One region of the Streptomyces sp. JLBG701 genome, then DNA from elsewhere that is predicted to be linked to it. Evidence: riboswitches for the same ligand, from Rfam matches in the RefSeq annotation. Region 1 holds a riboswitch; each other region holds the start of a gene.
What was found. A riboswitch is a leader RNA that binds a small molecule or an ion and turns the genes downstream of it on or off. The one in region 1 is predicted to bind S-adenosylmethionine.

Region 1 (3,266 bases):
TTCGCGGATCCGGGTCAGACCTCACCCCCCACGGTTGGGGGCGTGCGCCGGAACGCGTCGACCGCCGCTGAATGTATCTGCCCAACTGCCGTCTGCAACAGGTCAGTCGGACGAGAATTCTGGGCGCGCCCGATCGGGAATATATGGAGAATTCGCCGGAATTCAGGGCAAGTCGGGCTCTACAAAAAGAGCAATTAACGCAAAAAGCCTGCACACATTGGCTGCTTCTTATCGCGCCCGCGGCAGGAACTCATATGCGCCCGGCAAGAGAAACAGGGCGCGTTCCCCAACTGTACCGCGCTCAACCATGCAGAATTGCCCCCTCCGTTTCTCTCACGGAGAGGGCAATTCGGTGAACAGTGAGTGACTCGGCCCCCGAAAGAGCTCAGCAGCCGCCGGCGACGGCCGGAATGATCGACACGCCCGCACCGTCCGGCGTGGCCGTCTCCAGGCCCTGCTCGAAGCGAACGTCGTCGTCGTTGACGTAGACGTTGACGAAGCGGCGCAGCTTGCCCTGATCGTCAAGGACGCGGGCGGCGATGCCGGTGTGGTTCTTCTCCAGGTCGGCGATGACCTCACCGAGGGTCGCACCTTCGGCGGCGACTTCGGCCTTACCGCCGGTGTAGGTGCGCAGGATGGTGGGGATGCGGACGTTGACGCTCATGACGCGAGGCCAGCCTCTCGGAAGGAGTCCAGGTTCGGGCGGATGGTCGCGGTGAGGCCGGTGTCCGAGGCCACCGCGTCCAGGGTCTTCAGGCCGTCGCCGGTGTTCAGCACGACCGTGGTGAGGGTCGGGTCCAGGAGACCGTTCTCGATCAGCTTGCGCGTGACACCGACCGTCACGCCACCCGCCGTCTCGGCGAAGATGCCCTCGGTCTGCGCGAGAAGCTTGATCGCGTCGACGACCTGCTCGTCGTTGACGTCCTCCACGGCACCACCCGTGCGGCGCGCGATGTCGAGGACGTAGGGACCGTCCGCCGGGTTGCCGATCGCCAGCGACTTGGCGATCGTGTTCGGCTTCTGCGGCCGTACGACGTCGTGGCCGGCCTTGTAGGCCACGGACACCGGCGAGCAGCCCTCGGCCTGCGCACCGAAGATCTTGTACGGCTTGTCCTCGACGAGCCCGAGCTTGATGAGCTCCTGGAGGCCCTTGTCGACCTTGGTGAGCTGCGAGCCGGAGGCGATCGGGATGACCAGCTGGTCGGGCAGCTGCCAGCCGAGCTGCTCGCAGATCTCGTACGCGAGGGTCTTGGAGCCCTCGGCGTAGTAGGGCCGCAGGTTGACGTTGACGAAGCCCCAGCCCTCGCCGGCCGGGTCGCCGATCAGCTCGGAGCAGAAGCGGTTCACGTCGTCGTAGTTGCCCTCGATGCCGACGAGCTCGCCGCCGTAGACCGCGGCCATGACGACCTTGCCCTGCTCCAGGTCGTGCGGGATGAACACGCAGGAGCGGAAGCCGGCCCGGGCGGCGGCGGCACCGACCGCGCCGGCGAGGTTGCCGGTGGAGGAGCAGGAGAGGGTGGTGAAGTTGAAGGCGCGGGCCGCTTCGATGGCCTGCGCTACGACGCGGTCCTTGAAGGAGTGCGTCGGGTTGCCGGAGTCGTCCTTGACGAAGAGCTTGCCGGCGTCGACGCCCAGCGCGCGGGCGAGGTTGTCGGCCTTGACGAGCTTGGTCCAGCCGGGGTTGATGTTCGGCTTGTCGGCCACGTCGGCCGGTACCGGCAGCAGCGGGGCGTAACGCCAGATGTTCGCGGGTCCCGCTTCGATGCGCTTGCGGAGCTCCTCGGTGTCGTACGAGGAGAAGTCGTAGGCGATCTCCAGCGGGCCGAAACACTCCTCGCACGCGAAGACCGGGCCGAGGGGGACGCGGTGGCCGCATTCGCGGCAGGAGAGCGCCGAGGCGGGACCGAGGTCAACCGCGTCTACGGAGTTCGTGGTGCTTGCAACTGTCTGCGCAGCCATGTGAGGCGAGGCCCTTTCTCCTCATCTTCCTCACGACGCATCTCGCCGTGAGACGGATTTGGCACCTTCCCGAGCCGGGAGCCTCGCGGAGCGATCGACAATGATCGGTCGGTACGAGACCGGCTGGAGGGTTGCCGGGGCTTCATCGGGCCGTATCCCTCTGCCCCTCTGGATGAGCGGTATTCGGTTGTAGACGCCAACGACCCCCGACATGCGATGGTCATCAACGTTGCTCAAGACTGTAACCGAAGGCCAGGACAGTTGAGAGAGTCGTCCGAACCGCGAGATGGATCACACACCGACGTGCTGGTCCGCGACAGTGAGGAGCCGCTTACTGTGCTGGAAGAAGCCGAGCGCTGGCTGAGCAATCGCTCCTGGTCCATGACCGATCGCCCGCTCCACAAGATCCTGGCCGCCAAACGTGCAACGGGCCAGTCGGTCAGTGTCGTACTGCCGGCGCTCAACGAGGAGGAGACGGTAGGCGACATCGTCGCCATCATCCGTCATGACCTCATGCAACAGGTCCCGCTCGTCGACGAGATAGTCGTCGTCGACTCGGGCTCCACCGACCGCACCTCCGAGGTGGCCGCCGCCGCCGGCGCCAGGGTCGTCCACCGCGACGACATCCTGCCGCGCATCCCGGCCGTGCCCGGCAAGGGCGAGGTCCTGTGGCGTTCGCTGCTGGTCACCACCGGTGACATCGTCTGCTTCATCGACGCGGACCTGAAGGAGTTCTCCTCCGACTTCGTCTCCGGAATCGTGGGCCCGCTGCTCACCGACCCCGGCGTCGACCTCGTAAAAGGGATGTACGACCGTCCACTCGGCGGCGCCGCAGGTCAGGGCGGTCGCGTGACCGAACTGATGGCCCGCCCGCTGCTGAACATGCACTGGCCGCAGCTCGCGGGCTTCGTCCAGCCGCTCGGCGGCGAGTACGCGGCCCGCCGCTCCCTGCTCGAACAGCTCCCGTTCCCCGTCGGCTACGGCGTGGAGCTGGGCATGCTGGTCGACGCCCTGCACCTGGTGGGCCTGGACGCCCTCGCCCAGGTCGACGTGGGTGTGCGCAAGCACCGCCACCAGGACGGCCAGGCCCTGGGCCGTATGGCCGCCGCGATCTACCGCACCGCCCAGCTCCGGCTGGCCCGCGGTCACCTCATCCGGCCGGCCATCACCCAGTTCGAACGGGGCCCGGACGGTTTCGAGCCGCGCACCTACTCCGTGGACATGGAGGAGCGGCCGCCGATGGCTGAAATCGCCGAGTACCAGTCACGCAAGGCGGCGTAGGTGTAAGCGTGGAGTAACGAACTCCG
Region 2 (3,266 bases), 4.9 Mb from region 1:
CACGAGCCTGACCTGTTCAACGCGTGCCGAGGAGAACCGGAGGGTTGTGACGGCGATTTGCGCTGCATGCATTGCCGGGAACCCGTAAACGCCGGTGGCGATCGCTGGAAAGGCGATGGACTTGGCGCCCACTTCGTCCGCGACTTCAAGGCAGCGCCGGTAGCAGGAGGCAAGGACCTCAGCCTCGCCGTACTCGCCGCCTTCCCAGACCGGACCGACGGTGTGGATGACGTGCTTGACCGGCGGGTCGAGGTCGAAGGCCGGCGTCGCCACAGCGTCACCAGGCTCACACGGACCGATCGCGGCGCCCGCGACCGCGAGCCGTCGACCAGCTGCCCGGTGGATGGCGCCGTCCACGCCGCCCCCGCCCATCAGCGACTCGTTCGCGGCGGTGACGATGGCGTCCGTGTCCTGAAGCGTGATGTCGCCCTGAACGACCTCGATCGCAGCCATGCCCTGATGATGCCACCAGTGCCGAACGCATACCGGCGGTCGTACGGCTGTGGGCCGGTGCTCAGGCGGTGGTGTCGTCGTGGGCGAGGTTGCCGCCGAGTTCGCGGGAGGCTTCGGCCTGGGCGAGGAGTTCGTTGGCCTTGGCCTTGACGCCTTCGATGGCGTCGGCGCCGGCGACGAAGCGCTGCAGAGGCTTGTCCTGGTCGGCGATGGCGAGCAGAGCGCGAGCGAGCTTGGCGGGGGCGCCGGTCTGTTGGCCGGTGCTCGCGCAGGACGGGCAGCTACGGAGGCGTGGCGGGGACGGGTGACCATGTAGGCGCCGTCAGCGACGTCGTCGGGGGCCAGGACCTCGGTCGTCTCGTAGAAAGGGGTGATCATCGCGCCCTGGATCTCGGGCTTGTTGTGCGAGCCCAGCTCGGTGTCCACGCCGCCCGGCTCCAGGACGCCGACGCGGACATGCCGCCGGGTGACCTCCTGACGCAGGGACTCGGTGAACCCGTTCACGCCGAACTTGGTGAGGTTGTGGACGCCGTAGCCGTTCCAGGCGACACGGCCGGCGATCGAGCTGATGTTGACGATGTCGGCGACCCGGCGCGGACTGTCCTCGGCCGCCTTCAGCAGGCGTTGTCCTTGACCACCTGCGCGGTCAGCGCCGATCCGTCACTGAAGGTCACACCGGATCTCAGGTGGAAGGTGAACGTCGTCGTGTCCGCGCTGATGTCCCAGCTCTTGGCCAGCCACGGCACGATCCTGCCGGTCTTGGGGTCCTCGTCGGTCAGGGAGTCCACGATCTGACGCAGCGAGTAGATGGTGTCGTTGCTGCCCACCTGCTGCGGATCCACGCAGCCGGCGTCGGAACCCACCGCGAAGGTCAGGGTGCCACCGGACCGGGGCTGGGAGTCGCCGTTGCCCGAGCCTGCGCTGCTGCTCGACGAGCAGGCGCTCAGCAGGAGGCTGCCGGTCACCAGGGCGGCGAGTGCCGACCATCGGGCGGGTCGGAAATCCGGATGTGACATCACGGAAGGGGTTCTCCTACGTCAAAGTCACCGCACACGTGCTGGTGCAGGGCGCGGCGATGCGTGGAAGGCGCCGACCGGGGACGGGTCGACACCGTTCAAAGGGGAAAGGTTGCGCCGATGACGGCGTGACGGTGACTGCGCCTACCAGGGCCGGGAGCGAACGCCGGCCGGCAAGGGGGTGTCGTCAGCCGCTACACAGGCAACTGGTGAAGCGCTGCAGATCGATGTGGCGTCGCCGCGAGAATCCGGAGAACGTCACCGCAGCCGCGATCGAGGCACTCAGACTGCCGCCGGTGTGCCGCACGCTGGTCCTCCCCGTCTCAGGCCCGATCACCGGGCCACGCGTTTGCGGGATCGGTGACCCCGCCGGGCTTTCACCTGGAGCACCCCACCGCGGAGGAGGGTTGCCGATCAGCGAGCCAGGGCTTGACGCTGACACTCAATGCCGCTCGCGATCTTACGGAGCGGCTTCTCTATCCGTCAATATCGCAATCGAATCGGACAACTCGCGGCAATCAAAGGACAGTTGCGAAGTCACGGGGACGGCTGAGAGTGCCCCTCCCCGGCTTGACCTTGACGTGTGCGTCAACTCCTAACGTCGGTGGGCGCCGCACGTGGTGTGCGGTCCTCCTCCGACCGGTCAGGAGCCCGTTGATGTCCGCATCGCCCATCCCCGCCACTCACCGCGAGGTCCGCCTCGCCTCCCGTCCCGAAGGCGCCCTCAGCCCCGACCACTTCACCGTGACGGAGGTCCCCGTCCCCGAGCCGGCACCCGGACAGGTGCTGGTGCGCAATCGGATGATGAGCGTTGCCGCCTCACTGCGCACTCTGATGAAGGAGGACGCCGGGATGCCGCTGCCGTCGTTCGAAGTGGGCCGGCCACTGTCGGCTCCGGCCCTCGGCGAGGTGGTGACGGCTCCCGGCGGGGAACTGCGCCCCGGTGACCTGGTGTCGCACTGGTCGGGGTTCCGCGAGTACGCGGTCGTGGACATGAGCACCGTGCAGCCCGTCGACCTGGCGGCTCTGCCGGACCTGGTGGCGCATCTGTCGCAGGGGCCGTCCGCGTGGATCGGCGTCGTCCGGGGAGCCGAGGTGCGGGAGGGGGACACGGTGTTCGTCTCCGGCGCGGCAGGCGGACTCGGCACCCTGGCCGGGCAGTTCGCCCGCCTCCGCGGGGCCGCGCGCGTCATCGGCAGCACCAGCTCACAACACAAGGCCGACTACCTGGTCGAGACACTGGGGTATGACGCGGTCGTGCTCCGCGGAGCCGGTCCGATCGAGGAGCAGCTGCGCAAAGCGGCCCCCGAGGGCATCGACGCGGTCGTGGACAACGTCGGCGGGGAGCAGCTCCAGGCCGCGCTGGCCCTCGCCCGCCCGGGTGCCCGGGTGGGCCTGGTCGGAGCGCTCTCCGCACAAGTGCTGGGCGAGGTCACGGCATCCGTCGAGATCGACACCTACTCGCTCATCCTGCGGGGCGTCCGGATCCGCGGCATCAACGGCACCCACCACCGGGACGCACTGGCGGAATACCCGGAGGTGTTCGCCCGTTCCCTCCGCGAGGGCACGATCACCATTCCGCACACCCGCCTGTCGGGAATCGACCAGGCGCCCCGCGCGCTCATGGAACTCCTCGAAGGGCGCCACATCGGCACGGTGGTGGTGGAGCTGTAGCCGCTGGACACCTGCCCCTGGAGGATGGAATGCGCATCGGCGACGCGGCCGCGGCCTTGGGCGTCACCCCTCGTACCCTGCGCTACTACGAGCAGCGCGGCCTGCTCACGGCACGGCGAACGT
Region 3 (3,266 bases), 2.1 Mb from region 1:
TGGGCCACTCACTTCCACCTGTCGATCAACGCCATCACCTGGTTCGTCCGGGTCTCGTTCTTCGTCGCCCCGGTCATCGCGTTCGTCATCACCAAGCGGATCTGCCTCGGCCTTCAGCGCCGCGACAAGGACAAGGTGCTGCACGGCCGCGAGTCGGGCATCATCAAGCGCCTGCCGCACGGTGAGTTCATCGAGGTGCACGAGCCGCTCAGCCAGGACGCGCTGCACACGCTGACCGCGCACGAGCAGTACGTGCCGGCCGCGATCGGCGCGACGGTCGACGAGAACGGTGTCGAGCGCAAGGTGAAGGGCACCGAGAAGCTGCGCGCCAAGCTCAGCGAGGCCTACTACGGCGAGGAGAGCCAGATCTCCAAGCCCACCGTTGAGGAGTACAAGGAGATCACGAGCGGCCACGGCCACCACTGATCGCTGCGCACGCCACGCGCCACCCGAAGGGCCCCGTCCGCAGACCGGACGGGGCCCTTCGCCGTGCCCCCGGGCTGGATAGGGTGGGGCTCACACTTCTTCTACGACATTCAGGAGCGGCTTTATGAGCGCTGTGACCCCCGCTGGAGGCGACACCGCGGCGGGCCGTTCCTGGCCCGAGGTACTGAACGGTCTGCTGGAGGGCCGTGACCAGAGTGCCGAGGACACCGCCTGGGCGATGGACCGGATCCTGCGCGGTGAGGCGACCGACGCGCAGATCGCCGGGTTCGTGGTGGCGCTGCGGGCCAAGGGCGAGACGGTCGAGGAGATCACCGGCCTCGTCCGGACGATGTACGAGCACGCGAACGTTATCGAGGTGCCGGGGCGCACGGTCGACATCGTCGGCACGGGCGGCGACGGCGCGAAGACCGTGAACATCTCCACGATGTCGTCGATCGTGGTGGCCGGTACGGGCGCGAAGGTCGTCAAGCACGGCAACCGTGCCGCGTCCTCCGCCTCCGGATCCTCGGACGTCCTGGAGAAGCTGGGCGTCAATCTGCAGCTGACGCCGCAGCGGGTCGCCGAGGTCGCGGAGGAGGCCGGGATCACCTTCTGCTTCGCGGTGAAGTTCCACCCGGCGCTGCGTCATGTGGCCGCCGCGCGCGGCCAGTTGGGGATCCGGACGACGTTCAACGTCCTCGGCCCGCTGACCAACCCGGCGAAGGTGAAGGCCCAGGCGGTGGGCGTCGCCGACCCGCGGATGGCGCCGATCGTGGCGGGCGTCTTCGCGGAGCGCGGCAACTCGGCCCTGGTGTTCCGCGGCGACGACGGCCTCGACGAGCTGACGACCACGGCCACGTCCCATGTGTGGGTCGTCCGGGACGGCAAGGTCACCGAGGAGTCCTTCGACCCACGCGACGTCGGCATCGAGCTGGTCCCCGTGGAGGCGCTGCGGGGCGCGGACGCGTCGTACAACGCGGACGTGGCCCAGCGCTTGCTGAACGGCGAGACCGGACCGGTGCGCGACGCGGTGCTGCTGAACTCGGCGGCAGCGCTGGTCGCCCTGGACCCGGGCGACGGACCCCTGGCGGACCAGCTCCGGGCCGCCATGGAGAAGGCCGCGGAGTCGATCGACTCGGGGGCGGCGAAGCGCACCCTTGAGCGCTGGGTGGCGGCCAGCAACAGGTAGTTCCTGGCCGAGGGATGTCCCGCGATCCGGACACGGGTTGCGGGACATCGTTTTTTTCGCGTAGGTTTTTGGACCAGGTCATGAGTGACAGTCATGAGGCCCCGGCCGACTGTCCGGCAACCCTCCGTCCGTGGCGGGGTGCCCCGGGTGAAGACCAGGCTGTGGACAGCTAGGTCCACGGCAAGCGCGGACCCCTCGCACGCCAGGGGTCCTGGTCGTCGAGGAGTCTCTCGTGAGCAACCGAATGCGATAGGGCCGCAGAGCCCCGCTTCCGCATCCCTCTTTGCGTCTTCGTTCTTTCCTCTCACGGGAGTTTCGCCATGTCTGTCTCCACCGTTGCCGCCAACACTTCGGTTTGTGCCCCGCTGCCCGTTCTGGGCCGGGATGTCACCGTCCCGCTCGTCACGGGTGGCGAAGTCACCTACGCCGCACTCGACTACGCGGCCAGCGCGCCCGCGCTCCAGCGTGTCTGGGACGACGTGGCGGCCTACGCCCCGTACTACGGAAGCGTCCACCGCGGGGCCGGCTACCTCTCCCAGCTCTCCACCGACCTCTTCGAGGACGCCCGGAAGACGGTCGCCGAGTTCCTGGACTGCCGCGCCGACGACCAGCTGGTCTTCACCCGGTCCACCACCGACTCCCTCAACCTCCTCGCCGCCGCCCTCCCCGCCGACTGCCAGGTCTTCGTCTTCGAGACCGAGCACCACGCCTCGCTGCTGCCGTGGAAGGACGCGAAGGTCACCTACCTCAACGCGCCGCGCACCCCGCAGCAGGCCGTACGGACCCTGGAGCGGGCCCTCGCCGAGCGTGACCCCCAGGGCACGGCCCTCGTCTGCGTCACCGGCGCCTCCAACGTCACCGGCGAGCTGTGGCCCGTACGCGAGCTCGCCGCCGTGGCCCACGCCCACGGTGCCCGGATCGTCCTGGACGCCGCCCAGCTGGCCCCGCACCACCCGGTCTCCGTCCAGGATCTCGACGTCGACTGGGTCGCCTTCTCCGGGCACAAGCTGTACGCCCCCTTCGGCTCCGGCGTGCTGGCCGGACGGGCCGACTGGCTGCGGGCGGCCGACCCCTACCTCGCGGGCGGCGGCGCCAGCCGCAAGGTCACGCGGCGCGAGGACGGGGGAGTGGACGTGGAGTGGCACGAGAGCGCGGCGCGGCATGAGGCGGGCTCGCCCAACGTCATCGGCGTCTACTCCATCGCCTCCGCCTGCAAGGCGCTGACCGAGGCCGGCTTCGACACGCTGGTCGCGCGCGAGCAGCACCTGATCGACACCGTCCGCGCGGGCCTCGCCGAGGTGCCCGAGGTCAGGATCCTCTCCCTCTTCGGGGACGACGCGCCGCGCGTCGGCGTCATCTCCTTCGTCGTCGAGGGCTGGAACAGCTCGCACTTCGCCGCGGCCCTCTCCGCCGAGTACGGCATCGGCGTACGCGACGGCCTGTTCTGCGCCCACCCGCTGGTGCGCACCCTGCTCGGCAGCGACCCGCAGACCCAGGGCGAGTGCGGCGCCCCCGAGGCGGCCCCCGGCGAGAAGTCCCTCAACGCCATCCGCGTGAGCTTCGGCGCGGGCACGCCGGACGAGCACGTCGAGCGTTTCGTTGGCGCAGTGAAGGAACTGGTCAGGGACGGCGCGAAGTGGAACTACCGTAC

Region 2: it holds a riboswitch for S-adenosylmethionine, as region 1 does, so the genes downstream of both, AC5DRG_RS01610 (putative leader peptide) here and thrC (threonine synthase) in region 1, are expected to answer to the same signal.
Region 3: it holds a riboswitch for S-adenosylmethionine, as region 1 does, so the genes downstream of both, AC5DRG_RS14440 (aminotransferase class V-fold PLP-dependent enzyme) here and thrC (threonine synthase) in region 1, are expected to answer to the same signal.

Annotation. Positions count from the first base shown of each region.
Region 1 covers NZ_CM178588.1:5,252,332-5,255,597, forward strand. Annotated here, with positions in the region: gene AC5DRG_RS23985 (ubiquitin-like small modifier protein 1) at 386-664, opposite strand; gene thrC (threonine synthase) at 661-1,959, opposite strand; SAM riboswitch class I at 1,978-2,138, opposite strand; gene AC5DRG_RS23995 (glucosyl-3-phosphoglycerate synthase) at 2,296-3,240, shown strand.
Region 2 covers NZ_CM178588.1:311,409-314,674, reverse strand. Annotated here, with positions in the region: gene AC5DRG_RS01630 (macro domain-containing protein) at 1-453, opposite strand, end outside; gene AC5DRG_RS01625 (hypothetical protein) at 533-769, shown strand; partial or broken gene AC5DRG_RS01620 (SDR family NAD(P)-dependent oxidoreductase) at 823-1,014, opposite strand; gene AC5DRG_RS01615 (ABC transporter substrate-binding protein) at 1,068-1,469, opposite strand; gene AC5DRG_RS01610 (putative leader peptide) at 1,657-1,731, opposite strand; SAM riboswitch class IV at 1,810-1,919, opposite strand; gene AC5DRG_RS01605 (MDR family NADP-dependent oxidoreductase) at 2,127-3,143, shown strand; gene AC5DRG_RS01600 (MerR family transcriptional regulator) at 3,173-3,266, shown strand, end outside.
Region 3 covers NZ_CM178588.1:3,155,551-3,158,816, reverse strand. Annotated here, with positions in the region: gene qcrB (cytochrome bc1 complex cytochrome b subunit) at 1-426, shown strand, start outside; gene trpD (anthranilate phosphoribosyltransferase) at 551-1,615, shown strand; SAM riboswitch class IV at 1,692-1,808, shown strand; gene AC5DRG_RS14440 (aminotransferase class V-fold PLP-dependent enzyme) at 1,936-3,266, shown strand, end outside.